Regions from separate parts of the Arthrobacter sp. EM1 genome, predicted to be linked through region 1. Evidence: riboswitches for the same ligand, from Rfam matches in the RefSeq annotation. Region 1 holds a riboswitch; each other region holds the start of a gene.
The links. Region 1 has a riboswitch for cyclic di-AMP ahead of QI450_RS05685 (M23 family metallopeptidase). Riboswitches for the same ligand answer to the same signal wherever they lie in the genome.
Positions count from the first base shown of each region.

Region 2: it holds a riboswitch for cyclic di-AMP, as region 1 does, so the genes downstream of both, QI450_RS00970 (hypothetical protein) here and QI450_RS05685 (M23 family metallopeptidase) in region 1, are expected to answer to the same signal.
Region 3: it holds a riboswitch for cyclic di-AMP, as region 1 does, so the genes downstream of both, QI450_RS09135 (hypothetical protein) here and QI450_RS05685 (M23 family metallopeptidase) in region 1, are expected to answer to the same signal.

Region 1 covers NZ_CP124836.1:1,265,472-1,275,132, forward strand. Annotated here, with positions in the region: gene QI450_RS05650 (DUF4395 family protein) at 1-304, opposite strand, end outside; gene QI450_RS05655 (hypothetical protein) at 1,195-1,692, opposite strand; gene QI450_RS05660 (hypothetical protein) at 1,728-1,895, opposite strand; gene QI450_RS05665 (peptidoglycan DD-metalloendopeptidase family protein) at 2,008-3,402, opposite strand; gene QI450_RS05670 (hypothetical protein) at 3,848-4,111, shown strand; gene QI450_RS05675 (four-helix bundle copper-binding protein) at 4,357-4,767, opposite strand; gene QI450_RS05680 (TlpA disulfide reductase family protein) at 4,945-5,604, opposite strand; cyclic di-AMP (ydaO/yuaA leader) riboswitch at 5,716-5,892, shown strand; gene QI450_RS05685 (M23 family metallopeptidase) at 5,898-6,692, shown strand; gene QI450_RS05690 (cytochrome c oxidase assembly protein) at 6,737-7,645, opposite strand; gene QI450_RS05695 (hypothetical protein) at 7,648-7,905, opposite strand; gene QI450_RS05700 (DUF3105 domain-containing protein) at 7,936-8,571, opposite strand; gene lgt (prolipoprotein diacylglyceryl transferase) at 8,568-9,473, opposite strand; gene QI450_RS05710 (multicopper oxidase family protein) at 9,486-9,661, opposite strand, start outside.
Region 2 covers NZ_CP124836.1:192,292-201,952, forward strand. Annotated here, with positions in the region: gene QI450_RS00930 (zinc-binding alcohol dehydrogenase) at 1-455, shown strand, start outside; gene QI450_RS00935 (6-carboxytetrahydropterin synthase) at 500-934, shown strand; gene QI450_RS00940 (hypothetical protein) at 1,446-1,760, opposite strand; gene QI450_RS00945 (crosslink repair DNA glycosylase YcaQ family protein) at 2,385-3,647, shown strand; gene QI450_RS00950 (nucleoside deaminase) at 3,681-4,184, opposite strand; gene QI450_RS00955 (phosphatase PAP2 family protein) at 4,334-5,098, shown strand; gene upp (uracil phosphoribosyltransferase) at 5,111-5,746, shown strand; partial or broken gene QI450_RS18070 (VOC family protein) at 5,840-6,098, shown strand; gene QI450_RS00965 (HAD-IA family hydrolase) at 6,171-6,854, shown strand; gene QI450_RS00970 (hypothetical protein) at 6,897-7,631, opposite strand; cyclic di-AMP (ydaO/yuaA leader) riboswitch at 7,631-7,817, opposite strand; gene QI450_RS00975 (HAMP domain-containing sensor histidine kinase) at 7,928-9,559, opposite strand; gene QI450_RS00980 (response regulator transcription factor) at 9,563-9,661, opposite strand, start outside.
Region 3 covers NZ_CP124836.1:1,990,475-2,000,135, reverse strand. Annotated here, with positions in the region: gene QI450_RS09155 (DinB family protein) at 106-618, shown strand; gene QI450_RS09150 (universal stress protein) at 696-1,154, shown strand; gene QI450_RS09145 (DNA alkylation repair protein) at 1,227-1,880, shown strand; gene QI450_RS09140 (hypothetical protein) at 1,903-2,178, opposite strand; cyclic di-AMP (ydaO/yuaA leader) riboswitch at 2,351-2,549, shown strand; gene QI450_RS09135 (hypothetical protein) at 2,554-3,315, shown strand; gene QI450_RS09130 (dihydrofolate reductase family protein) at 3,373-3,960, opposite strand; gene QI450_RS09125 (DUF5129 domain-containing protein) at 4,049-5,503, opposite strand; gene QI450_RS09120 (DedA family protein) at 5,516-6,169, shown strand; gene QI450_RS09115 (SulP family inorganic anion transporter) at 6,310-7,989, opposite strand; gene QI450_RS09110 (endonuclease/exonuclease/phosphatase family protein) at 8,016-8,720, opposite strand; gene QI450_RS09105 (DUF427 domain-containing protein) at 8,920-9,204, shown strand; gene QI450_RS09100 (thioesterase family protein) at 9,290-9,661, shown strand, end outside.

The DNA of each region.
Region 1 (9,661 bases):
ACGAAAACTGTCGCGGTCTCGGAGTGGGCGGAAGAGCCGGCGCATGAAACAGGTGGCGAACACCGAGGTTGTAGACCAGGTCCAGAATCATGCCGCGGGGAAATATCGCCCCCGTGAGCGGAACGATTGCCCCCACTCCAAGAAAAGCGGGCGACTGCAACGCCAACCCGACCATGATCAAAGCTGTCCCCACTGCCGGTGTGAATCGTAAGGGTCCCGCGTAGCAAGACTTGGCGGCCTCATCCAGATTTCCGAATCCTTGCTTATCCAGGTTGGTCTTCGTGAATTCAGTGAGTGTTGACATTTTCAATTTCCTTTGTGGAGTTGTGAATCAGGTCGATCACGGGGTACGGGCGTCCGGCGCGCACGTCCCGCTGACTACTGTAGGCGTCACACGAGTGTGCGTCCCGGCGTTGACCTTCACCCCGCGGAATCCTCCAGCCTCCAGCCAGTGGTGAAGTGCCGAAGGATTTAGTTAGCACGCCCGCCCACACGTCTTCGTCTGGGGAACCCGTAGGCCATCCCGCTCCCGGGATGGCCTACGGATGCCTGCGAAACGATTTTCGGCCCGGCCGGCAACCGGCACTCGGCCGATCCCTGATTTGCACGCTCGATACCTGCACTACAGACGACCTTAACGAAAACCGGCGAGAGAACAAGCCATTTCAACCGCCGATCTACATCGCCCTGGGCGGCCTGCCAGAGACCTGAGCGTGCACGTTTCCCCGCTGAGGCCTGCCGAACGACCCAGGGGTTGGCTGAGTCACGGGATCGGTACGGGGACCCTCCGTGCGTCCAGATCCGCTCGTCTGGCAACCCAAAAACCGCCCGTCGGCAGCACCGAATCGATAAGAACAATGGCCAGCAGCTGGCCGGTCCACCCATTTTTGCGCCACAGGAATAGGGTCAGAAGAACGTAGGCGACGAACAGGGCACCGTGGACCGGGCCCATAAGATGCAAATACGACAGTTGAAGCCGGTCCTAGTGGGTCCCGATCAGATTTACATACTCAGAACGTTGCGTAACTCAGTTCCGCGCAAAGAATCGACAGTGGAAGTTGCGACGTGACAGCGTGGATTGTCGGGCCCGGATCCACCGGTGAATCAGAGGACTGGAACTTAGCAAAAGGCCGTGCAGGGGTGGGCTTTACCGGCGTGGGTAGCCTTACCGGGTGCAGCCCCCCCCGCGGATCCTCACACTTGCTGGCCGTCCGGAAATGCGGCTTGCGCATAAACTTCGCGTGCGCGGTCCATGGCCCGCGCGGAGTCGCGTGCGAGGCGCTCCCGGCCGGCGGCCCGGTAGAGATCCTGGGCCCACTCAAATTCGGCCGCGGCATCACGGTACCGGGCTTCATCGAAGAGCCGTCTGCCGATGTGGTGGCGGACGAGGGCTTCTGCAGCAGGCGTGCGGGTCAGCCGCAGGGCCCCTTCCTGCAGTCTCGCCGCATCGTGCCAGCGGTACTGGCGCTGATAAGTCTTGGCGAGTACGAGCAGCGGCCGGAGCCGGTCCGGGGAGGCGGCCAGCAGGGCCAGGCCGGCGGCAACTGCTTCCTCGTCCCGCCCCAGCAGGGAAAGGATCCACACCTGTTCCAGAGGGGTACAATCTCCGAGCAGCGCGTGCACCGCTCCCCGGTCCAGGACCACGTCGCGCAGGGTCGCCGGATCCGTGACCCAGATGTCTCCGGTTTTCACAGATATAGCCTATGACGCGTCCGGGTCTGCCGACATCAGGTCAGGCCCGCACCCACATTCCCCCGCCGTTCGACGCGGCACATCGCCGCCTCCACGATGAACAGCCCGGCGAGGACGCCGGCTGTGATGCTGACTGCCATGAACTTCGGGATTCCGCCGGACGTCGCCGCTCGGTCGAAGAGCGGGGTTTTCGGCAGCGGCATGTTCCTCAGTTTACAAGCCGCTCCTGCACACCGCTTCAGCGCCCGGCCGGGCCTCCACGCATGTGAGTCACCGGCTGTCTCCGGCCAACGCTGCTTTTGGGCACGGGACGGGTCAGAGAAGGCCCAGCGGGTCCACAGGCGATCCATTGAGCCACGTTTCGAAGTGAGCGTGGCATCCCGTGGAATTTCCGCTGCTGCCCGAGTAGGCAATGAGTTGGCCCTTGTCCACCCTCTGCCCGGCCGATACAGTGACGCTGCTGTTGTGGTACAGGATCGTGGTGAGTGCGTTGCCTTGGACTACGCCGTGGGAAACCATGACGGTGAAGCCGCCGCCGCCGTTGGTCCAGCCGGCAGTCGTGACGGTTCCGGCGGCCGCAGCATAGACCGGCGTGCCGCAACCCACACCGAAATCAATACCGGAGTGGAGATAACTGCCCGTGCCCAGGAAATCGATCGTCCCCGGAGGAGTGGCACGCCAGCCAAAGCCGGACGTGATCGGAACTCCCGCGCCAAAAGGGCGGCTGATTCCGAACGATGAAGCATTCCCTGGAGCTGGAGCCTGCGGCTGGGCGGGGTTCTGGCCCTTCGGGGCCTGGGCTAGCGCCTGCGCCTGCGCTGCCTGTTCGGCCAGCCAGGCTTCGCGTTCGCGGCGTTGGTTTTCGGCAATTTGAGCCGCGATGACCTGCTGCTGGGCTTTGACGGACGCCAGTTCGGCCATGATCTGAGGTTTCTTGGCGGCTAGATCCTGTGCCGATGCCGTTGACGATGTAATCAGCTGATCGAGGTCTTCTTTGGCGGCGGTGGCTTTGGCCCGGGCGGCCTGCTCAGCTTTCAGGGCCGTCTCGGCTTGCTGCTTCAGGTTCGCAATTTCCTGGCGCACTGCTGAGAGCCTGTTCTGGGAGTTCTCATCCACCGATCTCTTGTCCCGGATTTCGGAGACAGCAGCATTCTGGGCCTTCAGGGCCTGTTCGGTGTGGCTGATACTGTCCGCGGCTTCTGCCAGGTCGCCGGTGCCGAAGAAGAGGCTGAGGTCTTGGGGTACCCCTCCGCGCTTGTAGGCATCGGTGGCTATCTGTCCTACCATCTTATGACTCTCCGCCATCGCCTTCCGGCTTTGTCCCAGTTCGCGGTCTATGTCGGCCAGTGTCTGTTCGGCGGCGGATATGCGCAGGGTATATGCATCGACTTCACGGGCCGCGGCTGCCACCCGGGACTGCGCTTCGGCGACCGTCTGTTCTGCCGCGGGCCTCCGGGCTTGGTAGGTGGCAAGCTGCGAAGCGGTGGCAACGAGCGAGGAGTCCACGAACTCCAACGATTCCTGGACTTGTGCCGCCTGATCCTCCAGCTGAGACTGCGTGTCCTGCAGATTTTCAGCCTGCGCCCCCGTGCCACCCAAAGCACTGAACAGGAGGCCGGCCGCCAAGACGCGGACGGCGAACCTGACGCGGCGGGGGCCGAGCGACGGAAGGGAAGACGGACCCGGTGTAACTCCGGAGATGGAACGCATGCTTGATGACCTTCGCAGCAGGGGACCCGACCCAGAATACGGGACCTTTGCGTCAGTCCGGCAAATGGTGCCTGCTGACACGCCGGGGGGTTGCTAGGGGAGTCTTCCATCGTTTCCGGTCGGCAGTGCTACATGGAACGGGCGGTAAGCCGACAGGCTACATATCCGTTTTGAACCCGCGGGCGCGCATCTACGATGCAGTAACGAAGTAGCGCTGTCTGTGTCGTCCTCGCTCACGCCGGCTGACCGGTATTGTTTCCGTATGCCCGGAGCCCAACCCAGCTGGCTCTCCGGGAGGCGACAGCGGGACAAGCCAGGATCCTGATTCACGTCTCTACAACCGACAAGGACACTCCGTCATGAGCACCGGCTCTGGAAGTACCCGCACACGCCGCCAACCCGCTCCTGCTTTTTGGCATGACCCGGCATCGGGAGACAATCTGCTGTGGGGTCGAGATTGATGGCCGTGTTCCTGGCCCGCGGACTCACGGTCCTGACTGTGTCGCCGTCGCCGTCCCCGGGCGATGGGGGCCTTCGTGCTGGCTTGACTGCTGACCAGATTACGCCCGGGCTTCTTGGCTTCGTGATGACGGCCTTCATGGTCACCGCCGTCATTCTGCTTATGGTGTCCATGACACGGCGGATCCGGCGTGTTCGCTACCGCGGGCAGCTCAGTGACGCCGGAGATGCCGGCGACACCGCAGACTAAGGGCTTCACCCGGTGAACGCCGCCAGCGCAGGCGTTACTCCAGACCAACGTTTGGGCAGCCGAATTTGGCCACGGAAACACCACCGGGACACCGGAACTGGCTAGTCTTGTTCATCTCCGGCCCTGTCCGGGCATCGCTGGCCTTGTCCGGGCTGAAGGTGAAGTTCCGACCGGATCTGTCGTGGGCGCAAAGTTCAGACCCGCGGGTTGCCATGCTTTCGGACTTCTGCGCGTATCGGTGATGCTCAGGCCAGGGCTGCCAGGAGTTCTGTGCAGGCGGCTTCGCACCGACGGCACGCCTCGGCGCAGATCCTGCAGTGCTCGTGCATGTCCGCGTGCCGCTCGCATTCGTCGGCGCAGGCGCCGCAGGCAGCACGGCAGGCCTCAAGAACCGCTCGGAGGATGCCCTCGTTGGTTCCTGTCTGGCGGGACAGGACGCTGCCGGTCGCGCCACAGATGTCAGCGCAGTCCAGATCCGTGCGGATGCAAGTGATCAGATCCGCGACCATGTGCTCGCCCAGGCAGGCGTCAGCGCAGGCCGTACAGGCCTGGGCACATTGAAAGCATGCAGTGATGCATTCGGCGAGTTTGTTCCTCTCGATGGAGCCCGGCTCCGTCGGGTGGGCCTCAAGCATCGCACTGATGTGATGGCTCATTGTGCTTCTCCTGTCGCTGGTGGTGACGTGAGCGGCGGGCTGGGGCCGGCCGCCGCCTCCACAATAACTCTGCGGCACTTGGAGGCCAACGACCCGCTAACTCGGACATCTTCACCAGGACCTGCCGATCTCCCACGCGCTTCCTTCCCCCGCATTCCTGGAGCAAACGATTCCGGGCTAGCCGCCGGCCACGGCGGCGGCGATGAGGGATTTGAGGATGCTTTGATCGGCCAGGCCGAGGATCCTGGCGGCGACCCGTCCCTGTTTGTCGAGGACGAGGGTGGTCGGGACGGCCTGCGGCGGTACGTACTGGGTCATGGCCAGCAGGATGCCCCCGTTTTTGTCCTGCATGCTGGGGTAGGTGATTCCGAAGGTCCGCTCGAAGGCGACAGCGGCGGCTTCCTCGTCGCGGACGTTCACGCCGTAGAAGAGGACATTCTGTGGTTGGAACTCGTTCCAGAGTGCTTCCAGCCGGGGAGCTTCGAGCCGGCACGGGGCGCACGCGGCGTACCAGAAGTTCAGGACGATCACTTTTCCGGCCCAGTCACCGGAGTTAACGACCGTTCCGTCGTACTGTTCGCCGGTTACTACCACCGGTGGTTTCCGCTCGGCGTCGGCGTATTCGGTCACGGAGCCGTCCCCGGCGATGTAGTTTTTGTTGTCACCGGCTTTGGCCTGCTGGGCGAGGGGGTCCCCGGAGGCGCATCCTACGAGCACCGGGGCGGCCAGTGCGCCCAGAAGAGCTGATGAAAGAAGGCGGCGCCGGGAGAAACCCGGCAATGCCTCAAGGGCCCGGGGAGCGGGGGCCGGCGGTGTCCGGCGGCTTGGTTTATGCATGACTATCCTTTGATAACGGAATTGTAACTTCGAGGCCAGGTCGGATAGGGTTGACGCAATACATACCCCTCACGGGTATGCGTGAGGCCGCTTCGCCACGCCCCGCCGGCGGTCCATGAACTTTCAGTCTTCTGGCGGGGGCGGAGGACTCACCAACGGCGCCATCGTGCGCCTTGGGGTTGAGCCGGCTCTGTGAGTACACGCCTGTGCGGCGGCGGCTGGCGGAGCGGGCCGGACAGCACACTCGTCCGAATCCGACAGCTAACTTCGCCGGCGCCGAGAGGACTCGCGTTTTGCCTTCCCACCGTATACACGGTCGCCGCCGCGCTGTTGCCGCGTCCTCACCCGCCAAGCGCCGCCGCAGGGCAGCCGTCCTTCCGCCCGCCGTCTGGGGAAGTCGTGGGCAGCGATTTGGCGCCGCCGCGACAGTCACGGGGCTGATTGCCATGACGGTGCTCTCCGCAGCGCAGGCCGATCCGGACCGCCTGAACGCCGCCCGGGAACGCCCGGCCGCCTCGGCAACGGCAGCTGAACAGCCAGCGGTCACGGCGGCCGCAGGCGCCGGCCTCGCCTTTGAACGGCCCGCCGTCCGCTCCTTACCAGCACCGAAGGCTTCACCTGCACCAATCGCCCAGTCGGCCGGGGCTCCGATAACGACCGGTCCGGGGGCTGGCCCGGCTCCGGCGTCCGTTCCAGGCACGGGGTTGCGGGCTCCGTTGTCCTCCGTGAATGTCAGTTCCCCCTTTGGTCTCAGGGTCAACCCGCTGACCGGGGCATCCGGTGAGTGGCATACCGGGATCGACTTAACCGGGCCGTGTTCCACCGCGGTCTTCGCCGCCGGTGCTGGAACGGTGCTCGAGGCGGGTTGGAGCCAGTACGGCGGCGGAAACAGGATCGTTGTGGACCACGGCAACGGCTTGAAATCCACGTATAACCACCTGGCGAGCATCGGTGTCTCCGTCGGGCAGGTCGTAACCGCGGGCGCGCTGATCGCCGGTGTGGGGACGACCGGGAACTCCACCGGATGCCACCTCCATTTCGAGGTTATGGTCAACGGCCAGACGGTCAATCCCGCCGCGTTCATCTGAGCGGGCTTTCCGCGGTTCCCCGGACAATCGGGGCGCAGAGGGCCCTACGCATCGCGCCAGCTGCGGGGTGCGTGCGGACCACTGAGGTGTTCGCGGTTCAGCGCCTCGAGCTGTTCGTTGGTGAGGCTGTCGAAGGAGGTCGCCTCGTTCCGGTCGCTGCGGGCGAACCTGACGAACATCAGGATGATCAGGGGCACATCGACGATTTCGGCCAGGAACCACAGCAGGTCTCCGGCGAGCTGCTGGTCCCGCAGCGGTCCGGGAAGCCAGCCCTGATGCCCGGTGAGGGCCTGGGTTGCCCCGTCCAGGATTTGTGGACTGATCCTCATCAGGATCCCGGGCACGGCATCGGCGACGAGTTCGATGAACACGTAGATGAATTCGACGATGATCAGCGCGCTGACGGCCTTGGCCGACTGGTCTTCGATGATCGGCACCACCATCAGCATCCCTGTTAGGGGCACCAGAACGGTCAGGACGAGGTCCCAGAGGGGTTCGGTTCTTAGGGGATGGAACAGGGGGGTCAGGAAGAGGGCGAACATTCCCAGACCCAGCAGCGCGGCCACGACGGTGTTGCTCAGCGAACGCATCACCGGGTGCCCCAGGAATATCCGGAGCCGTCGCGCCCCGGCCGGTCCCAGCGTTTCCCTGGCAAGGGTCAGTGGTTTGCCCGCGGTGACCAGGAGCGGGACGATGAACAGGTATGAGGTGATCTTAAGGGTGAAGACCCAGCGCAGGTCGTGGCTGTAGACGCCGGTGAACCCGAAACTGAGCGCCGCGAAGCTGCCCAGACCCAGGACGTAGAAGGTCAGTGTCCGCCGCCTCGGCCAGTGGATCCCGCGGCGCCTGGCTGCGCGGAGGCCGCGGGCATACAGCCCGGCGGCGGGGACCAGGAGTGCCAGGGCCGGCCAGTTCAGGGTCCACGATGACAGGACAACGTCCCACGGAGGCATGCTCAGCGCTTCTTGGGTTCGGTGCGTCCGGCGATGACGGCGCCGATGAGGATCAGCACCCCGCCGGTGGGGTAGCCAACGAATATGTCCTCGGTGATGCCCGGCCCCTGCCCTGTGGGTGCGAGGTGGGCGATCCAGTGGCTGATGGCGACCAGTGCGCCGGCGGCCATGAGGACCTGTCCGATCCGGACGAGCCGCCGGTGCCGGCGATAGCAGGACGCGGGGTCCGCCGCGGGTTCGGGCTTGTGGTGCTTCTTCATGGAGTTTCCTTTGCGTGCCGGGCGTCGTGCTTAGCCGTTGGTTCCGCCGGTGCAGGCGGCGCCGGGTTCCGGTGCTTTCGGGGATTGGGCGTACGCGCCAATGAACGCGGGGATGCGCGGGTCCCCGGCGTCCTGGACCACCACCTGGGCGCCCCAGGCGGTCGCTGTGACCGGGGCGCTCTGGGCTTTGTCCGGGCTGAGCAGGACATACGGCTTGGCCTTGGCAAGGTCGGTGAGTTTCGCGACGTCGGCCGCCGGCAGCCCGGGCTTGTAGGTGATCCAGACGGCCCCGTGTTCCAGGGAATGGACGGCGCGCTGTTCGTTGACCGGATCGGTGTAGATGCCGCAGTTCGTCCAGACGGAGGAGTGGTCTCCTCCGACGCCGGGCTGCTGCGGGTAGTCGACGGCCTCCTGGACGTGGTTACGGGAGAGATTGGCGAAGGCCTGGATCCCGTCGATGGGTCTTTTGGCCGCTTCGGCGGCCGCGTTCCGCTGCTGCACTGACCCGGCAACGACGACGGCGACCGCGGTGATGATGGCGGCGAGGACCAGGCCGAAACCGCCGTAGACGAGGATATTGAACCGACGCTGTTTAGCTTGCTGCCGGCCGCGGATGGCGGCGACGATTGCCTGGTGTTCTGAGGGCCGTTTGCTGGCGTTACTCATGCAGGGATTCCTTTGCCGGGCGCCTCAGAGTCCTGCCTGAGGACGGGTGCGGGTGGGACGGCGGAGCGGGGAGGGGTCCTGAGTCTCTGGAAGAGTGCCAGGCCGGCGAGGAAGAGCAGCCCGGAGACCCACGTGTTCACGCGCAGGCCCAGGATCAGGTTGGCGGGGTCGGAGCGCATCAGTTCGAAGGCGAAGCGCCCGGCGGTGTAGAGGGCGGTGTAGAGGGCGAACACGGATCCGGCACCGAGTGTGTAGCGCCGGTCCAGGAACATCAGCAGCGACGCTGCGGCCAGGCACCACAGCGATTCGTAAAGAAACGTCGGCTCAAAAAATCCCAAGACCTGCGGAGCGCCGTCGGCTCCGGTCAGCGCCTGGCCGGTGGCTTGGTCCATGGCGTGGATCTGGAGTTTCCACGGCAGGTCCGTGGGCCCGCCGTAGAGTTCGTTGTTGAACCAATTGCCCCAGCGGCCCAGACCCTGGGCCAGGAGCAGCCCCGGGGCGGCCGCGTCCGCGAACGCGGCGAAGGGGACACCGGCACGGCGGGCGCCTATCCCGGCGCCGACGAGCCCGAGGGCGACGGCTCCCCAGATTCCGAGGCCGCCTTCCCAGATTCGCAGCGCACCCCAGGGGTCTTTACCGGGTCCGAAGTAGAGCTGGTTGTCGGTGATGACGTGGTAGAGCCGGCCGCCGACGATGCCGAAGGGGACCGCCCAGGCCACGATGTCCAGGGTCTGGGACGTGGTGCCGCCGCGGGCCCGGAGCCGGCGGGCGGTAAGCCAGACGCCGACTACGATGCCGGCCAGGATGGCGAGGGCGTAGAAGCGTATGGTCAGCGGACCTAGCTGGAAGGCACTGACGGCGGGGGAGGGGAAGAATAGTTCTGTCGCGGCAGGGGTGTTCATGGTCGGTGTCCCTTATTTGATGTACGAGAAGACGCCCATCATGCCGCGCTCGGCATGGTAAGCGTTGTGGCAGTGGGTGAGCCACTGGCCGGGGTTGTCGGCGTCGAAGATCACCGTGACGGCCTGTTTGGCACGGACGATGACGGTGTCTTTGCGTGCCCCGCCGTCCCCGACCTGGAACGTGTGGC
Region 2 (9,661 bases), 1.1 Mb from region 1:
ACGTCGACCCGGCCAAGCGGGCGTTCGCCGAGACGCTCGGCGTGGAGTTCAGCCACCCGGACGATGCCCGGGGCGACTGCGACATCGTTATCCACTGCTCCGCTTCGGAAGCGGGCCTCGGGCGAGCCCTGCAGCTCGCGGGCGACGACGGCGACGTCATCGAAATGTCCTGGTACGCCGACCGTAAAGTTAGCGTCCCGCTGGGCGAAGATTTCCACGCCCGCAGGCTGTCCATCCGCGCCAGCCAGGTGGGCGTTGTGGCCCGCGCGCGCCGGCACCGCCGCACCAACGCCGACCGGCTGCGGCTCGCCGTCGCTCTGCTGAGCGATCCCGCCTTCGAGGTGTTCCTCACCGGCTCGTCCCCGCTCGCGCAGCTGCCCGACGTCGTCCAGCAGCTCTCCGACGGCGTACTGGACGCGCTCTGCCATGTTATTGAATACCCGGCGAGTGCGTAGCAAATCCGTACAGCCAGCCCCCACAGAAGCCACGAGGTAAATCCGTGTTCAGCCTGACCGTCCGCCGCAACTTTATGATCGCCCACAGCCTCCCGCGCCCTGCCTTCGGGCCCGCCCAGGGGATGCACGGCGCCACTTTCGTCACGGAAGTGACCTTCCGCCGTCGCACCCTGAACGGTGACTCGATCGTTGTGGATATTGGCGACGCCGGCACCGTGCTGGATTCCATCCTTGACGGCCTGAACTACAAGAACCTTGACGAGCACCCTGATTTTGCCGGCAGGCTCAGCACCACCGAGGCCCTGGCCCAGTACATAGCCGACGCCGTAGCGGCCAGGATCCGCACCGGCGCGGACGGGCGAGAGCTCGCCGGGCTGGACGTTACCTTGCGCGAAACCCCCGACGCGTGGGCCAGCTACACGCTCGACTTCGAGGCTGGCCCGGACGCCGGCGACGACCGAAAGCAGGGTGCAGCTTAACGCTCCCTGCCTCCGGCGTGCCTGCCGCGCTCCGGGTTCCTGGCGTCCAATCCGCATCTGCGTGATTCAGGCTTACGAGGCTAACCGCCCGCGTACTTTGTGATCATCGCAGGCTGGTTCAACGCCAATGTGCCGGGTGACCCGGTTCCTACAGGTTGTACATCAATCGCCACCTGGACGGCTTCCCGTTTATGTAGACATCGGCGGTACAAAACTGCACGATTGTGCCGCGCTGACTGAAGTAGTCGGCAGCCTGGGAACACTGGGAAAGGGATGAGTAATAAGACACCCGGGGCGTGGCCGCTTGTGCTGGCAGCGCTCCACCAATAAATACCGCCGCGGCCGCCGCAGGGGCAGCCAGGAAAGCGATCAGTTTACGTTTCAATTTCAATCTCCATCGTGTCGATCAATTGGTTTTTGGAAACTACTATTCGCTCGCCTGCCGCACGCGGCAGGCGAGCGTCGAGTGTCCGACGGGGGCAGTGCCACCTCGTTTTTGTTGGCCTGGACGTTACCCCACGCGATCCAGTTGTGTGACCCAGGTCCAGCACGAAGATTTCACCCTAAAGGATGATCCGTAGCCCACGGTGATCGTCTTGCGGATGCTTGCGCCGTTTTTTAGGCCGAAGCAAGAATGAGCCACGGTGATCGTTGCGTTGGGGCCGGGGTTGTTGGCGGTGCAGCTGCCCACGATGTATTGCCCGTCGGCAGCCAGCGATGAGCATCCACCAACGCCGGCCATTGCTGGTGCCGGTGCACCAATAAGGAACATTGCGCTGAGGGCCGCGGTCCCGAGGGAGGCCGTGAGTGTACGAAGTTTTTTCATCAAGTTGTTCCTTAGGTTGGACTGTAGGTAACCTGGCGGGCGCCCCATCCTCCACACCCGGAGTCGACGCGGAACGACGCCCCATAGTTGAGCGTGACGTACACGTTCCTCCAGCCGGTCACGTGGCATTCGACGCGAAGCATAAGTCGAGCGCCCGGGCCCTTGTTGGGGGGAACGCAGGAGCCAACCACGTAATCATGGTTTGGGAAGTACGAGACCCTGTCGAGGGTCAATGATGAGCAGTGCCCCAAGTTGGCGGCACTGGCGGGGGCCGAAGAGGCTACAACCCCGATCGATGCCAAACCGCAGGCCGTTATGAGGGCCAAAGCGGCGCGAGCCTTCTTTTTCATGGATCTCCCTTGTTTTATCCAATAAATGGAATAACCATGCTTGACACTGTCTGGCAGCCTGCTCCTTGTCAACCCCGGCGAGGGGGTTTTACCGGGGATGTTGTACATCTTCAGGTTTCTTGAGGGGAACGGTCGGCCCGGCTGGGATGCCAGGGGCCGGTCCGGGTGAAATGCTGAAACCGGAGCGTCCGGCCGGGCCGCCGACGGCCGGACCGCCGGAAAATGCCTGCCGTGGAAGATTCCCCTGCCGCATCGGCAGGGGGACAATGACCCCATGACCCCCGAGCCACTTACTTCGCAGCCACTTTCTACGCAGCCACCTCCGGCGAACACGCCGCCGGCCGGGACCCTCACCCGGGAGCGGCTGCGCGCGTGGGCCTGGCACAAGCAGGGACTGGACGGCTCGTTGACCGGCTGTACCGCGGAGCAGGTGTTCGCCCGGGCCGGATGGGCCCGCTCCGTGGGTGGCGCCAACCCCTACCTCGCACTCTTTGCCCGGGCTGGAATCCGCCGCGAACAGGCGGACGCCGATGTCCTGGCGCGCCGGATCCTGGAACTCCCGGCTGCGCGCGGCTGCACCTACGTTATGGGCCGGGACGACTTTGCGTGGGCGCTGCGGCTCGGCCGGGATGCGGCCGACTCCGCGGTCAAGGTGCTCGGCAGGCTCGGCGTGGACCGCGGCGAAATCACACTGCTGGAGGAGCAGGTGCTCCATACCCTGGCCGAGGCAGCAGCCCCGATGGACCCCCGGCAGCTCAAGGAGGAGTTGGGCGATTCGGTGCGGAACCTCGGCGAGGAAGGCAAAAAGAAGGGCGCCGCCACCACGCTGCCCACGGCCCTGGGAATCCTGCAGTCGCAGGGGCGGATTCGCCGGGTTCCGGCCAACGGACGACTGGACCAGCAGCGCTACGCCTATGACCTGTGGAATTTGCCGCCGGGCCAGATCGACGATGACGAAGCCCGCACCGAACTGATCCGTCGCTACCTCGGCTGGACCGGAGGGGCCACGTTCAAGCAGTCACAATGGTTCACGGCTTTTACAGTGGCCCAGAGCAAGGCGGCGCTTGCGGCAGCGGGCGCGGCGGAAGTAGCCACTGCCGCCGGCGAGGCGCTGTGGATGCTGCCCGCGGACGTCGGGCGCCTAGCGGCCTTCGAGGAGCCAGCCGGCGAGCAGATCCAGCTGCTCGCCGGAACCGACTCACTGACGCTCTTGCGGCGCAACGCGGCGGAAATGCTGGCCGAGGAGGACCGGCACCTGATAACAAGGGGTTCGCTTGCCCTTCAGGCGGACCTTCCGGATCACCCGATTTTCGACCGGGGCCGGATCATCGGACTCTGGCAGTACGATCCCGGGAAGGAACGGATCGTGCCGTGGCTGTTCCACCGGCCTACGGCTGCCGTGATCCGGCGGATCGCCGAAGTTCAGGAGTGGATCCGTGCGGACTTGGGCGACTTTCGCGCCTTCAGCCTCGACTCGCCGGCCACCCGGCAAAAGCGCATCGACGGCCTGGCGGCAGCCGCAACCGGCTCCAGCTAGTGTGCGGAAGCGGTGAAGAGGACCCGGCCGGGCTTAGCTGCCGCGGTGCCCGGCAAAAAAATCCCGCAGCAGCGCCGCACTTTCGGACTCCCTGATCCCGCCATACACTTCCACCCAGTGGTTGAGCCGGCGCTCGCGGAGGATGTCGAAGACGGAGCCGGCGGCCCCGGCCTTCTCGTCCCACGCTCCGAATACCACGCGCGGAATCCGGGCCAACACCACGGCCCCGGCACACATGGCGCAAGGCTCCAGGGTCACCACCAGGGTGCAGTCCGCCAAACGCCAGCCGTCCCCGCCGTTCCGGCCCCGCGAATCAGGCTCCTGCAGCCGCGCGGCAGCCGCCCGGATGGCTACCATCTCGGCGTGCGCCGTCGGGTCCCCGAGGGCCTCGCGTTCATTGCGGCCGCGGCCGAGCACCGTACCGTCCGGACCGATGACAACGGCGCCGATCGGTACGTCCGCAGTGGCCAGTGCGGCACGAGCGTCCTCAAGGGCCAGGCCCATCCAATCGGCATGGCGGGGGTGCGGGGAAGTCATGGCTCAATGATAGTTTCGACAGTAAGCAAGCTGTGCAGCCCGGCTGCCCGGCACGACATTCGGGAGAAACCGTGAAGACCGGGACAGAGCGCTGGTTGACCCGCCGTTGGGGTAAATGGGTGGTGCCCTACGCGGCGCTGTGGGCCACGATGCTGATCGGCGGTGTGGTGGTGCTGGTCCTGGCCCTGCTAAGCGCCGAGGTCTACGACAACGTGGTGGACGACGCCGGCCTGGCCAACCTGGACAAGCCCACCCTCGGGATGATGGAACAGTTGCGCAGTCCCGCCCTCGACTCGTTCGTCACGGGATTCACCAATATCGGCGGCGGGATCGGGATGCCCATCCTGGCCAGCCTGCTTACGGCGGCGCTCATCTGGGCCAGCCGGACCTGGCGGCCGCTGATCCTGATCGGAGGCGCCGCCGCGGTCTCTGTGACGGCAACCGCCATCGGCAAGAAACTGATCGGCCGGACCCGCCCGGACCACACCGACGCCGTGCCGCCTTATGAGTCATCGCCGTCGTTCCCCAGCGGCCACACGCTCAATACCACTGTGGTGATCGGCCTGGTGGTGTACCTCGCATGCCTGCAGATCACACGCACCATCGCCCGGGTGGGCCTGATAGCGGCCGGCGCGGTCTTCATCTTCGCGATGGGAATGAGCCGGGTCTATCTGGGCCACCACTGGATGACCGATGTAATCTTCGGCTGGATTCTGGGCCTGGCATGGGTCGGGATAGTGATCCTGGCCCACCGGCTCTTCCACGTCCTGCGGCACCGCGAACAGGCCGGTCCAGCCCCGACGTTTGACAACGAGGTCCACCTTAACGCCGACGCCACCGGCGGCAGCACTGCGGGTGAGGAGCGCGACGCCGGCGCCCCCGGTCCCACGGGCAGGACCCCATCCGCCGGGTGATAGTTTTGACCCATGCGCACTTTCGTTGTGGACCACCCGCTGGTCGCCCATAAACTCACCGTTCTGCGGGACAAAAACACCCCGTCCCCGGTCTTCCGCCAGCTCACCGAGGAGCTCGTCACGCTCCTGGCGTATGAGGCCACCCGCGATGTCCGCACCCAACCGGTGACCATCGAGACGCCGGTCAGCACCACAGTTGGCACCGCCTTCACCAAACCGACTCCGTTGGTTGTCCCCATCCTGCGAGCCGGCCTCGGCATGCTCGAGGGCATGACCAAGCTGGTCCCCACCGCTGAGGTCGGTTTCCTGGGCATGGCCCGCGACGAAGAAACCCTGGACATCATCACGTACGCCGAGCGCCTCCCCGAGGACCTCACGGACCGGCAGATCTTCGTCCTGGACCCCATGCTTGCCACCGGCGGGACGTTGCGCGAGGCCATCAAGTTCCTCTTCAAGCGCGGCGCCTCCGATGTCACCTGCATCTGCCTGCTGGCCGCGCCGGAAGGCCTGGCGAAGCTGGAAGAAGAGCTGGCTGACGCCAACGTCACGATCGTGCTTGCTTCGATCGACGAGAAGCTCAACGAGAAGTCCTATATCGTCCCGGGTCTGGGCGACGCCGGCGACCGTCTCTACGGTGTGGCCGGCTGAGCCAGCGCCCGGCAGCAACACCGGCGCGGCGGACCTTCCCACCAGTGGGGGCCCGGCCTGCCGGGAAACTCAACACGGGACTGGCCTGAGCCCATGGACTGGAAACTCGAACTCATTTTAGTTCCCGTATCCGATGCCGGGCTCGGGCTGCTCGATCGCGTTCGGTGAGGGCCCCAGCGATGCACCGCCGGGTACGGCACCGACCCTGCAACTCGTGGTCAGCGACATTCAGGCCGCCCACAAGCAGCTCAAGGACAACGGCGTGGACGGCAGCGGCGTCGATGTCCAGGACTGGGGACATTTCCTCTACTTTGCCGATCCCGACGGCAACAAGTGGGCGGTGCAACAGCTCACGGCACGGTCAACCGGCTCCGGACAGCCAAGGGATCCGGAACATCCGGTTGGTACGCGGCAAGATGGGACGATGACTTCAGTTACCGGCACCGCGCTTCCGACCGCCTTCACCGTCCGGGCGGTGCTTTTTGACATGGACGGGACTCTCGTTGATTCCACCGCAGCGGTGGAACAGGTCTGGGGGGAGTTTGCTGCCCGCTATGGTCTGGACCTTGCCGAGATCCTGCGCACCTCCCATGGCGTTCAGGCAGCGGACACGGTGCGGCGCTTCGCGCCGGCGGGAGCCGACGTCGCGGCCCTCACCGCGGAACTGGGTGCCATGGAACGCGCCAGGACTGCCGGCATCGTGGCATTGCCGGGCGCTGCCGGGTTGCTGCGCCTGCTGCCGGCGGACGCCGTCGCCCTGGTGACATCGGCGGACCGGCTGCTGGCAGACATTCGGATGGCCGCCGCCGGTCTTGCCTTGCCCGCCACCGCCGTGACAGCAGATCTCGTCGGCCGCGGTAAGCCACACCCGGAAGGCTACCTGCGCGCGGCCGAACTGCTCGGAGTGGACCCGGCGGACGCTGTGGTTTTCGAGGACGCGCCGGCCGGCATCGCCGCCGGCCTGGCTGCCGGGATGCGGACGGTGGCGGTAGGCCCGAACCCCGGCGAACTGCCCGACGGCGTGCTGCGCATCGCCGATTACTCAGCCGTCTTGTGCGAGGTCGGGGTCGACGACGCCGGCCGCAGCATCATCTCTTTCCGGCTGTGAAACCGTGGCCCCGTTTCGAAGGGCCGGTGCCTCCGCCGCAGCTCAGTACCAGTTGTTCGCGTAGTGGAAGTTCAGCGCCCCGCACGGTGAGCCGTAGCGTTCCTGGACGTAGTTCAGTCCCCAGTTGATCTGCGTCCGGTAATTCGTGAGGTAGTCGGCGCCTGCGCTGGCCATCTTCTCGGCCGGGAGGGACTGAACCACGCCGTAGGCGCCGCTGCTCGGGTTGGTGGCAGTAGTCTTCCAGTCAGACTCCTTGGTCCAGAGTTTGACCAGGCACTGCATCTGGCCGGCGTCCCAGCCGTGGGCACCCAGTTGGCTGGCCGCATAAGCCTGCGCTCCGGCGGGATCGTCAACGGCAACAGGAACCGGCGCGGGCTCCGGCGCCGGTGCGGCGGCGGGGGCCGGTAACTCGGCAGGCTTAACCTCGGCGACCGGGGCCGGGGTATCGGCCGGCGGGCTGACGGTCTGGTTCGCCACCAGGACGCGTTCAAAGTCGAGGTGCTGCAGCGGATCCGCGCTGACTGCCGATTTTGTGGCGCTGCTGGCGCTGCTGGCGTTGCGGGTGGCTGTCTCCGACGCTTGGCCGGCGGCGCCGGCTCCCACGAGCACTGCACACGCCGCTGCGACAACTGCCGCCCGGCGGCCGGTGGAGCCCAGGCCGGTGGTGAACCGGGACAGGGCCGACGCCGGTTTGGCGGGCTCGGCGCGGTGTCGCGACGGCTTGGAGCGCCTCTTTACATCGCCCTCAGGGCGTGTTTGTACCGTGAATTCAGTCATGGTCGCCTCTCAACGCCTGCGGAGTTAGCTGTCGGGTTCGGATGAGGTCACCCGGCCGCACGGAATCTCACGTGACGGCTTCACCCCAAGGGCGCAATGTGCAGAAATGCCCGGGAACTCTGGGTCCCCCGCCTCTGCCTAATCCAGCGGAATCCGGGAGGCGGCAGAGTTTGGCGTGCATCCGGATATGCGGTCCGAGTGATGACCGCACGCTAAAAACGGTACAGGACCGGAACGCCAATGTCACATTTCGATAACAGGAGCGGCGGGTTCGGCGCGGCGGATTGCTTCGCGGATTAGCTGGAGCGGCGGGGTGTCCGGTCCTCGGCCGGAGCGTCCGGCAGCCGAACGGTGAACTCGGTCCGGCCCGGCACCGACGTTACGCTGACAGTGCCGCCATGGGCTTCGACAATCGACTGCACAATTGACAATCCCAGCCCGCTGGTGCCCTCAGACGACGCGGCAGTTCGGGCCGGGCCGGCAGCCGCGGCGGCGAGGGGTGAGTCCGCACCCGGTGCGGACGGCAGCCGGTGTGCGCGCAGCGGCACGAGCGGGCGCGGCCGGCCGGATACCGGCGTTGTACCGGTTGCAGGATTCCTGCGCGACGCATCCGCGCGCGTAAACCTCGAAAAGACCCGGTCCACGAACTCCGGGGCGATCCCGGGGCCGTTGTCCGTTACGGTCATCACGGCGGTGCCGTCGGGAGCCCGCTGCACAGCTGTCACCACGGTGGTGCCGGTTCCAGTGTGCTTGCGTGCGTTGGAGAGCAGGTTGGCCAGAACCTGGTGGAGCTGGGTCGTGTCGCCGCGGACCACCACCGGCTCCGCTGGGAGCTCCAAGTGCCATACCCGGTCCGGTGCCATCACTTTTTCGTCGCTCACCGTCTCGATGGCCAGCTGGGTGAGGTCCACGTCGCTGAGGCGGAGCGGCCGGCCCTCGTCCAGCCGGGCAAGCAGGAGCAGATCCTCCACCAGGGTGGTCATCCGCTCGGACTGGCTCTGCACCCGGGCCAGGGACTTCTCGCCGTCTGGGGTGAAGTGTTCGGTCATCCGCATCAGTTCGGTGTACCCGCGGATCGCCGTCAGGGGTGTGCGCAGCTCGTGCGAGGCGTCTGCGACAAACTGGCGGACCTTCATTTCGCTCTTCTGCCGGGCTTCGAGTGCGTTGGATACATTGTCCAGCATCAGGTTCAGGGCGTGGCCAACACTGCCCACCTCGGTGCCGGGATGTGCTGCGGATGCGGGCACCCGCATGGCAAGTCCGACTTCTCCGGCGTCGAGGGGGAGGCGGGACACTTTCGTGGCCACCTCGGAGAGCTGATCGAGCGGCTTCATGGTGCGGCGAATCAACGCCGTGCCGGCGAGGCCAATGACAACAAGGCCGCCCGCAGAGACAAGCACCATAGTCCAAACCAAAGAGGCCAGCGTGTTCAATTTCTCGGTGAGCGGCAGCCCGGTCACGATCACGCCGCCGTCCGGGGCCGTGAAGGCTACCAGCCGGTAGGCCCCGGCGGAAAGAGATCGGTTGACCGGCTCGCTGCTCGCAGGGAGCGACAGGAGAGCTGCGTTGTCCTCCCTGGTCAGGGACTTTCGGGTGGCGTCTTCGGCGAGGAAACCGGCGCCGCGTACCGAGCCGGCCACGATCCTGGCGTTAAGGGTCCCGATTCCCTGGCCCCGGGCCTCAAGGGGGTCGGCGCGGCCGCCGGTGCGGCCAAACTCGCGGGCACGGTCCGCGGCTTGCGCGAGTTGTGTGTCGAGCTGCCTGGTCAGGAAGGAATCCATCGAGGCGTAACTGACTAGGCCGACAGCACCGCAGATCGCCACCAGAAGGGCCATGGCAACCAGAACAAGCCGGGTGCGCAGGTGCCAGCTGGAAGGGGTGTGCCACACGGGTCCGGCGGGGCCGGCCCTGCCGGAACGGACAGGCACGATTCAGTCCGCCGGCTTCAGGACATAGCCGGCGCCGCGGACCGTGTGGATCATTGGCGGGTGGACGGCGTCGACCTTTTTGCGGAGGTAGGAGATGTAGAG
Region 3 (9,661 bases), 730 kb from region 1:
CAGGATCGAAGATCAGGCCGGACTTAGGATCGATTCGGCCCTATCCGGGGGAGTGTTCTCCGTGCAAGCATGGGGCGGAGCGACGCTACTCGATGAGGGGACTCGATGAAACCCAACGAACTGCTGCTGGACGCCTTCGGCCGGCTCCGTGAAACCGTGGCAGACACCCTTGACGGGTGTGACGGTACGGCCCTCCTCCGTCGGCCAGCGGGCACCGGAAACTCGATGGCTTGGCTGATCTGGCATCTCAGCCGGGTGGAGGACGCGCAACTCGCCGCTGCGGCAGGACTGGAACAGGTCTGGATTGCGGAGGGGTTTGCGGATCGTTTTGATCTGCCCTTGGCTGCCAAAGACACCGGATACCGCCATACTTCGGACCAGGTCGACGCGGTGAAAGCCTCCCCGGAGCTCCTGGCGGAATACTATGAAGCGGTTCACAAGCAGACCGTGCAGTTCCTGGAATCCCTCGGCGACAAGGACTTCGACCGCATTGTCGATACCCGCTGGGACCCGCCCGTCACCCTTGGGGCGCGGCTGGTCAGCACCCTTGCCGATTGCCTCCAGCACGTGGGCCAGGCAGCCTTTGCGAAGGGGCCGAAACCCGCCGTCGAGGTCTAGGCCACTGGCACCGGCTTTCGCTCCCGCCACGACCGACTCGCCCACCTCGCCCACTGAATCTAGAGAATGGAAAAGACATGACCAGTACAGGCCCGTTTGTCATTGTGGTTGGTTTTGACGGCTCAGAGAACTCGGACAGTGCACTGAACTGGGCCGTGGATGAGGCAAAGCGCCGCAATGGCCGGATTCGCCTCATCACCGCCTGGAGCAAGCCCCCGCTCGCCTGGTACCCGGCACTTTTGGAAACGGCCGCCGGCGAAGTTGTGGCAGAGGACTCCCCCCGACGCGCAGCCGAGACGTTGCAGGCTGCTGCCCTGGAGACTGCTGAAAGCCAGGGCGTGGCAGCCAGTGGAGAAGTCGTTCACGGCGATTCGGCGGCGTCTGCATTGCTCGACGCCGCCAAGGCTGCCGACCTCGTTATCGTGGGGGCCCGTGGTCACGGCGGATTCCCCGGGCTGCACCTGGGATCGGTGGCAACACAGATCATCAATCACGCGCCCTGCCCTGTGCTCGTTGTCCGGCCCAAGGAGTCCTGAGCAGCGGGGCCCGTTGGCTCGCCCTGGCGGTCCGGATCATCAACAGCCCAGGGTCTGCGGGAGAATATCCCCATGAGCTATGCGGGTGATGCTATTGACGCGGCCCTCCAGCGCGAGTCCTCGTGGAGCCGAGCCGAGGACGCTGAGGCCAGGCACGGCAGCAATCACCGGTACTACGGTGCATCGGTCGGAGCCGTCCGCGGAACCGTCCGTGACACCCTCCGCCGCCATCCAGGACTGACCCATGATGACATCACCGCCCTGGGCTCCGAGCTGTGGGACGTGCCGGTCTTTGAACGCCGCCTCGCCGCCGTTGTGCTGCTGCAGTCAAAAGTGGGCGTGCTGACCAATACGGACCTGACCCGGATCGAGGGATTTGTGCGGAGTGCCCGGCTGGGCGCCTTGGTTGATCCGCTGGCCATCGACGTCGTTGGTCCCCTGATCGCCGGGCTCGACGTCGTCGGCAGGGTACGCGCCGACAGTGTCCTGGACCGTTGGATTCGGGATCCCGACGGCTGGCTGCGCCGCGCGGCCCTGCTGTCACCGCTGCGCGCACTCCGCACCGGCGCAGGGGACTGGCCCCGGTTCGTGCGTCACGCCCGATCGGCGCTGGCGCGGCCACCCCGAGCGGAGTCGGGTCAGGACGGCGAGAGTGCGGTCACCGACGTCGCGGTGGCCCTGATGCTCGCCGAGATGGAACGGCACCGGCCGGAGCTGGAGTTCTGACCCGGACGTCCCGGCCGGCAAGCTACCCTGAGTGGCCCGGTCGGCGCTCCACAACGGCGTAGGCCTTTTCGTCGAAGAACTCCCAATCCGTGATCACCATAAAGCCGAGGGTATCCACACGGTCATTCAGGACGCGGACATCGAAGCCGCCGTCGCGTGGCTCGGCGTCCCACGTCGAAACGTGGACTTCCCCGTTTTCCAGGACCAGCAGTTCGGTGTTGACACTGAAGTCCGCCAACGGCTGGTTACTGAGCTGGCAGATTGCCACAGCGGGCCGGGCGGCGTGGGGAGTGGTCATTTTCGGGCCTCTGCTTCGGGGGACGGTGTTGGCAACATCCTATGCCTGTGACCGCGTGCGGGAAGGGCCGGCGGGCCCCCGCAGCCCGGTCCGCCGTTACCGCAACGTGACATGTTGTGATCATTCCGTTATCTTTGTTAGGTGCCTGTTGTCTCCGAGACGGGCTCTCCCCAGCCGATTGCCTAACTCTGCCGCGGCGCGGGGATAACTCGCAGCAACGTCCGGCAGAGACGGGGAAACCACTTTTGGCCCGCTGTTCTCCAGGGGTCTTGGGGTGAAGCCGCACGGCCCGACATGATCGGGTCCGCGTGCGGCCGGGTGCCTCCCATCCGAATCCGACAGCTCACCCCGCAGGCATTGGGAGAGGCTCAACTAATGACTTTCAGCAACACTCACGCGCCCAACCGCGACGATCTTCGCAGTACCCGCCGCACCATCGGCCGTCAGGCCGCAGTCTTCGCCGCCGCTTCCGGAATGGTTTTCAGCGGCGCGATGGCCGCCAATGCAGCGGACGTGCCAGCCCAGCGCGACTCCGCACCCGCGAGTTCCGTCGATGTCAAGGGCGCGGTCGCCGCCCCGGTTATGGCGGACTCGGCTGTACAGATCACCTTCGAACGCCCCGTCGTTGAGACTGCCCCGGCGCCAGTGGTCGAGGCACCCCAGCCCGTCGCGGCCCCGGCGGCCCCCGCAGCACCGGCCCGTGCGGCCGCCCCTGCCGCCCCTGCCGCCCCTGCCGCCCCTGCCGCCGCGAAGGCTACTGTCAACGTCCAGGCTGCACCTGCGCCGGCAGCGGCTCCTGTTGCTGCCCCGGCTGCCGGCGGGGTCAATGCCACCCTTCTGGCCGTGGCGTACGGCCAGGTCGGCATCACGCAGGACTGCACCGCGATGGTCGAGAAGGCCCTGAACGCTGCCGGCATCCCGGTTGGTGACATTGGTCCGATGGGCTTTATGAACTACGGGAAGGTAGTCGGCGACCCCCAGCCCGGAGACATCATTGTCCAGTCCGGCCACGTTGCCATCTACGCCGGCAACGGCCAGGCCATCAGCGGCGGCATGAACGGTGTCAACGCCACCATGGCCCACCCGCTGTCCTGGCTGACCGCCACGGGGCCCATAACGTTCGTCCGCGCCGGCTAGCACAACCGCAGGCACTGTACTGAAGGCCGGTCGATCGGTTGCCTTGGGGGCAGCGGATCACCGGCCTTCGGTCTGCCCGGAGGCAGGCTCCGGGGAATACCGCAGCAACACCACCCCGCTGCCGAACGTACGGCTCTCCAGCAGTCGGAGCGCCGTGATGTCATCGGCCGCCTGAAACAAAGGCTTGCCCCGGCCAAGCAGGACCGGGTGCACATAGATCCGGTACTCATCGATCAGCCCCAGCCGCCTGAAGGCCGCCGCGAGCTCTGCACCGCCCAGCGCAAGGTCGCCATCCGAGTGTTCCCTGAGCCGCCTCACGTCCCCGGGAACGACCTCGCGCACCACCTGCGTATTCCAGCCGGCCTTCGACAAGGTCCTGGAGTAGACGACCTTGGGCATGTCCCGCCAGATCCCGGCGAACTCGATCTCCGGGGCCGTGCTGGACGGGTCCTGGGCGGCCGTGGGCCAGTACTCGGCCATCATCTCGTACGTCACGCGGCCGTCTAGAAACGCTCCCATGCCGCGGAGCTCTTCGTTAAAATGTTGGTGCAGTTCTTCATCGACCCGATGCCAGCTCAGGTCCTGCCCCGGCCCCTCGATGAATCCGTCCAGGGATACCTGAAACATCAGAATGACTTTGTGCATTGCATCACTCCTTCGCTGCCCGGCACCCCGGGAGTTCGAGCGTACGCCGCAGTTCGGCTCTCCGGTAGGGTCAATTCCGGCCGAACCGTTAGAAGCTGGATGAACTGCCGGACCCGGAGAAGCTTCCGCCGCTTGCGCCGTAGCCGGTGGTGCCGCCGCCGCCGCGGGCGCTTCCGACGCTGCTGACACCGGTGTTGAAACCGGAGTTGAAAGTGGGAACGGAGAAGAAGTAGTAGGCCGGGTACACGGTGCCAAGGATGCTGGGCTCGTAGGTACGCCCGTACTTGGCTTTGCTGCCGGCCTGGGCGCTTTCCATTTCCTTGCGCATCAGGTTGGCTTCCTTTTCGTTTTTGGCGTAGCCGGCGATGACGGTATCCGCGTGGTCCCTGAGCAGCTCGGAGAGCTGGGTGCGTGCGTCCCGCAGCCGGTCCAGGGCCGTCTCAGGGCTGATGGTTCCGTCCGCGAGTTCCGCCGTCCACCTTTCGATATCGCGGTGGCTTGTGTCCCGGAACGAACGCAGGGCCGCTGCGGTCGCCGTGTTGCCCCCGGCGTTGCGCTTGCTGAGCATCTGTTCAATTGCCGCGAGGTCGGCGCGGAACGGAGCGAGCTGCCGGTCCCAGGCAGGCGCCCACACGGAGCCACGATTGAGCAGGGCATTGGTGTCGGCGATAACGTCGTCGAGGGCATCCAATTCGGCGGCGGCGTCGGCGTAGCTGCGGATCAGTTTCAGGTTCGGCCGGCGGCTGAGGTCCCTGGCGGACAAGGAATGGACCTGGTTGGAGAGACCGGTGGCCGTGCGGTACTTCGCCATAAAGGTCCGGTGCTTTTCCAGCACTGTACTGCCGTAGCGGGACGCTTCCGGGATGGTGCCGGCGTTCAGTTCGGTGACCTGGAGGTCCATGCTGACGCTGGCGTAGCTCGCGTCGCCGCGAGCCTGTTCCTTGCGGCTGCTGAGCCTGGTCCGCCACCGCACGATCAGCCAGGTCGCGGCGCCGGCCACGGCGGCAGCCGCGGCACCCCAGGCCGCGACGAGGAAGGCTGTGGACCGGTACCAGGGCTGGTTGATCAGTTCGGCGCCGCGCTGGATGCCGGCGATGGTGCCGGTTGTCCACTGGGCATCGCGAAAGAGCTCCTTGGTAGCGTTCTGGATGTCCTCGCGCTGATCCAGCGAGACCTTCCGGTCCTCGCCCATGTACGTGCCAACATGCCGGCCCACCGGGTCCAGGGCGAAGATATAGAGCCCGTTCGCCCATTTTTGCCCGTCCTCGCTGATCCATTCCGGATGTTCGGACCGGGCGAAGCGCAGGACTTCCTCGTTGAGGTTATCCGACGCCGCACCACTGTAGGTGTAGACGGCCACCTTGGTGGGCTGGTAGAAATCAATCTGCCGGATTGCAGGCAGGAGGGTTTTTTGGTCAAGTACGCCCGCCTTGTCCTCCACAACGATGTCGGAAGCGGTAACGGCCTGTGCCGCCGGACCGGTCCCCGCCAGTCCGATCAACACGAGAGCGAGGACAGCACGTATTTTCCGAACGATTCCCATTTCCCGAGCGTAGTGCCTGCTGTCGATGGCGTCGACGGGGTGGGTGGCCTGGCCGGTCTAGCCGCGCGCGCAGTTGACGCCCTTGGTGAATGGGGTGTGGGACTCTTTACCCTGGCGGAGACGGTCTTCCCGCCCATTCCCAGCGAGGTCATCCTTCCGCTGGCGGGGTTCCTCACGCGGCAGGGGAGCATAAACATGGCTCTCGTGCTGGGCACCAGTACCCTGGGTGCCTACCTTGGCTCCTTGCTGCTGTATTGGCTGGGGGCGCGGCTGGGGCTGGAGCGGTCCATTCGGTGGTTGTCGAGGGTCCCGCTGATGGACCGGGAAGACTGTGAAAAAGCCGCAGACTGGTTCAGCCGTCATGGAAAGTCCGCGGTTTTTTTCGGCAGGCTGCTGCCGGGCGTTCGAAGCCTGATCTCGTTGCCTGCCGGCGCCGGGCGGATGCACCTCGGCACCTTCAGCGCGTTCACGGTTGCGGGGAGCGGAATCTGGAACGCGCTGCTAATCGGGCTGGGGGCACTGCTCGGGGCGCAGTACCGGCTCATTGACGAGTACTCCCGCTTTTTCAACGTTGCCGCCTACGCTGCCTTGGCTGCCGTCGCCGGCTGGCTTATCCTCAAGGGAATCCGACGGCGAAACAGCAGGTCAGGGCGGGGTGGGGCCTAAAGGCACCATGACGGCGGGCCCGCACCCACGCCATCGGGCAGGTCGGTGAACTCCAGGGCGTGAGCGGACGCCGTGTACTCGTGACGGTCAGGCCGGACGGCACGATCGACGTGATCACGTTGCAGGACTGAGGCCCTGCCCTACTCTAGGCCGAAGGCTGCCTTGTAGCTTCGCACCGCGTTGGAGACGGTGGGGTAGAAGTGTTCCGGGCCAAACCGGCTGCTGGCCCCAAACCGGATCAGCCGGTCCTTGATGGGACCCTTCATCTCGGCGAAGACCAGGCTGATCCCGCCCCTCGCGAGCTCGTCGTCGAGCGCCACAAGGTCATCCAGTGCTGTGGTGTCCAGGCCTGTGATGGCCTCCGACGCGACAATCACCCAGTGCACGGGGTGGGTCGTGCCGGCGACGAGCATCCTGATGTGATCGGTGAAGACGGCCCCATTGGCGAAGAACAGCGGCGCATCGAAGCGGACGATGACCAGGCCGGGGACCCGGTGGCCCTCGGGATGCCGGCTCAGGTCGTGGTAGCCGGGAACGTCCGGCACGCTGCCCAGTTCGGTTCGGTAGGGGTCCAGTGCGCGCAGGACAAAGGCGATCAGGGACAGGCCGATGGCGACAACAATCCCCTCCAGCACCCCCACAAAGGCGACGCCCAGGAACGTGGCAACCAGCAGTGCGGCCTCGGTCCGGCTCATCTTGAGCAACCGCAGCAGCGTTCGGACGTCGAAGATCGACGCCGCGGCGACCACAACCACACCTGCCAGCACGGGTGCGGGCAGGTACGATGTGACGCCGGGCGCCAGGACCATAAACAGCGCCACGAGAACGGCGGCAAAGACTCCGCCCAACGGACTCTTGGCGCCGGCTTCGAGGGCGATGGGCGTCCGCGAGGTGCTGCCGCTGATTGGGAATCCGCCGAAGAGGCCGCTGGCCAGATTCGCCATGCCGAGGGCACCCATTTCCTGGTTCCCGCTGACGTGCGCTCCGCTCCGGGCGGCCAGGCTTTTGGAGAGCACCGAGGTATCGGCAAAGGCAATCAGCGCGATGCCTGCCGCCGGGCCGACCAAGGCCAGCACGTCAGCGAAGCTGACTCCGCCGAGGGCCGGGAGCGGCAAGCCGCGGGGCAGGGCTCCGACGGTGGGGAGCGCCGGCGCCAGGTTCAGTGCCGCGGTCAGCAAGGTGGCCGCCACGACGGCGATCAGCACGCCGGGGAGCTTCCAGGGCAGAACACGGCACACCACGATGACGGCGATGGTGCCCGCGCCGAACAAAAACGCGAGGGGTTGAACGGCGCCCCGTGCCACTTCCGTGAAGGTGCCCGTTGCGATGCCAACAAGCGAGCCGCCGGGGGACGGGAAGCCGAGCAGTTTAGGCAACTGGCTGAGCATAATCGCCACGGCGATTCCGTTAAGGTAGCCAACGCGGATGGGTTTGGACAGCAGGTTGGTGACAAAACCGAGCCTGAGGATCCTGCCCGCCAGGAGCAGCCCGCCGATCATCAGCGCCAGGAGACCGGCCAGGGCTACGGCGTGGTCCGGATCCTCGCCGGCGAGCGGCAGGAGGGCTGCGGCGATCATCGGGGCCAGGCTGGAATCCGGTCCGATAATCAAGACCCTGGACGGTCCGAAGACGGCGTAGACGAGCAGCGGGATGATCGAGGCGTAGAGGCCTGTGACTGCCGGCAGCCCGGCGGCCTGGGCGTACGCCATTCCGGTGGGGATGAGGAAGGCACTGAGGGCCGCGCCGGCCATCAGATCCGATTTCAGCCAGATTCGCTTATAGTTGCGCACCGTCAGGAGCCCGGGCGGGGCTTTGGGCACCCAAGCTCCCCGCACGGTGCAACTGCCTACGCAGCTGGGGACGAGGAGGTGCCGGTGGCGTCCTGGCCGTACTCCGCCGAGATAAGGATGGGGAGGTGGTCTGAGGCGCCCCGGGGGAGGGTTTCCACGCTTTCGATATTGAGGCCCTGCGAGGTGGCGAAATCAAAGTGTCCCTTGAACACCTTGTAGCGCGTGTAGGTGCGCCGGTCGCTGAGGGTCAGGTCGTAGCCGGCATCCTTCATTTCCTCCGTGAGGTACTTCGTGAAAAACGGGTAGTTGAAGTCGCCCACCATCAGCGACATGAGGCCACCGCCCATGCTCAGCAATTCCGCATGGGCCGCATGGATCTGGTTCCGCCGCAGTGAGTTCGAAGCGGTCAAAGGAGCCGCGTGGAAGGAAGCGATAACGAGGTTGTGATCCGTTTCGTTGTCCACCACCCGGGTACCGATGAGCCGTTCGTGGGCGGGGGACAGGACCCGGTCATGCAGGGACTTCTTCAGCGCGAAAGTCTTCGTCTCATAGGCGCGGAACCGGTCCCTGCGGTAGTAGATCGCCAGGCCCAGCCGGTTGCCTTTGGTGGAGTCGGCAAGGTGCAGATCACCGATCGTGTCCGGGAGATCGTCAGTGTCGCATTCCTGCAGGCACAAGGCATCAATGCCAAAATTGTGCGCCAGATCAACCAGCTCGCCGCTGGCATGGTGCTTACGCAGGTTGTAGCTGATGACTCGAATCAGGGGGCACCTCTTCAGCGGATAGTCGCGGGAATTCACTTCCGAGTCTACCCAGTCGAGTGAATCGGCGGGGACTTAACGCCGCGGTTCCCGGCCGTTCCAGTGGAATCTTTGGGCGGCCCCCGTCGTTGAACCAATGGCGGGCAGCGGGGCGCGCCCGCCTGAACAGGCGTCCGATCCACCAACGGAAGAGAACATCATGGCAAAGGCAATCTGGAACGGCAAGGTCATCGCGGAGAGCGAAAATACTGTCATGGTGGAGGGAAACCACTACTTCCCGTTGTCCTCGGTGAACTCCGACTACCTTCAGGAGAGCAACTACAGCACCGTCTGCCCCTGGAAAGGCAAGGCCAGCTATTACAGCCTTGTGGTCGGCGGCCAGCGCAACGATGATTCCGCCTGGTATTACGCCGAGCCAAAGGCGGACGCCCGGCAGATCAAGGACCATGTTGCCTTCTGGCGCGGTGTCCGGGTAGAAGACTGAAACCTGCCCGGTTGAGGGCCGGCCTGCCGGCGCAGCGGAAGCGATAGTGTGTTCTGGGATTACCAGCCACGCGAAAGGGCAGACGTTGACTTTTGAACTACCGGTGCTTGCCGAGGGCAATTTCTACTACGAATCGCTGGGCGGCGGGCGTTTTCGCTCCACCATCCACGCCCAGGGAGCCTGGAATGTACACGAACAGCACATGGCACCCGCCTCGGGCATTATGGCCGACTGCCTTGCACGGCATAACCCGCGCAACGATATGCGGATGGCACGGCTGAGCTATGAGATCCTCGGGCTGATTCCGGGCGGCGAATTCGAGGTTGTCACCACGACCCTGCGGCCGGGCCGGACCATCGAACTGCTGCAGGCCGAACTGGTGGCCGGCGGCCGCACCGCGATCCGGGCCACGGCGTGGCGGATGATCACTTCCGACACTTCAGCCGTCGCGGCCTTT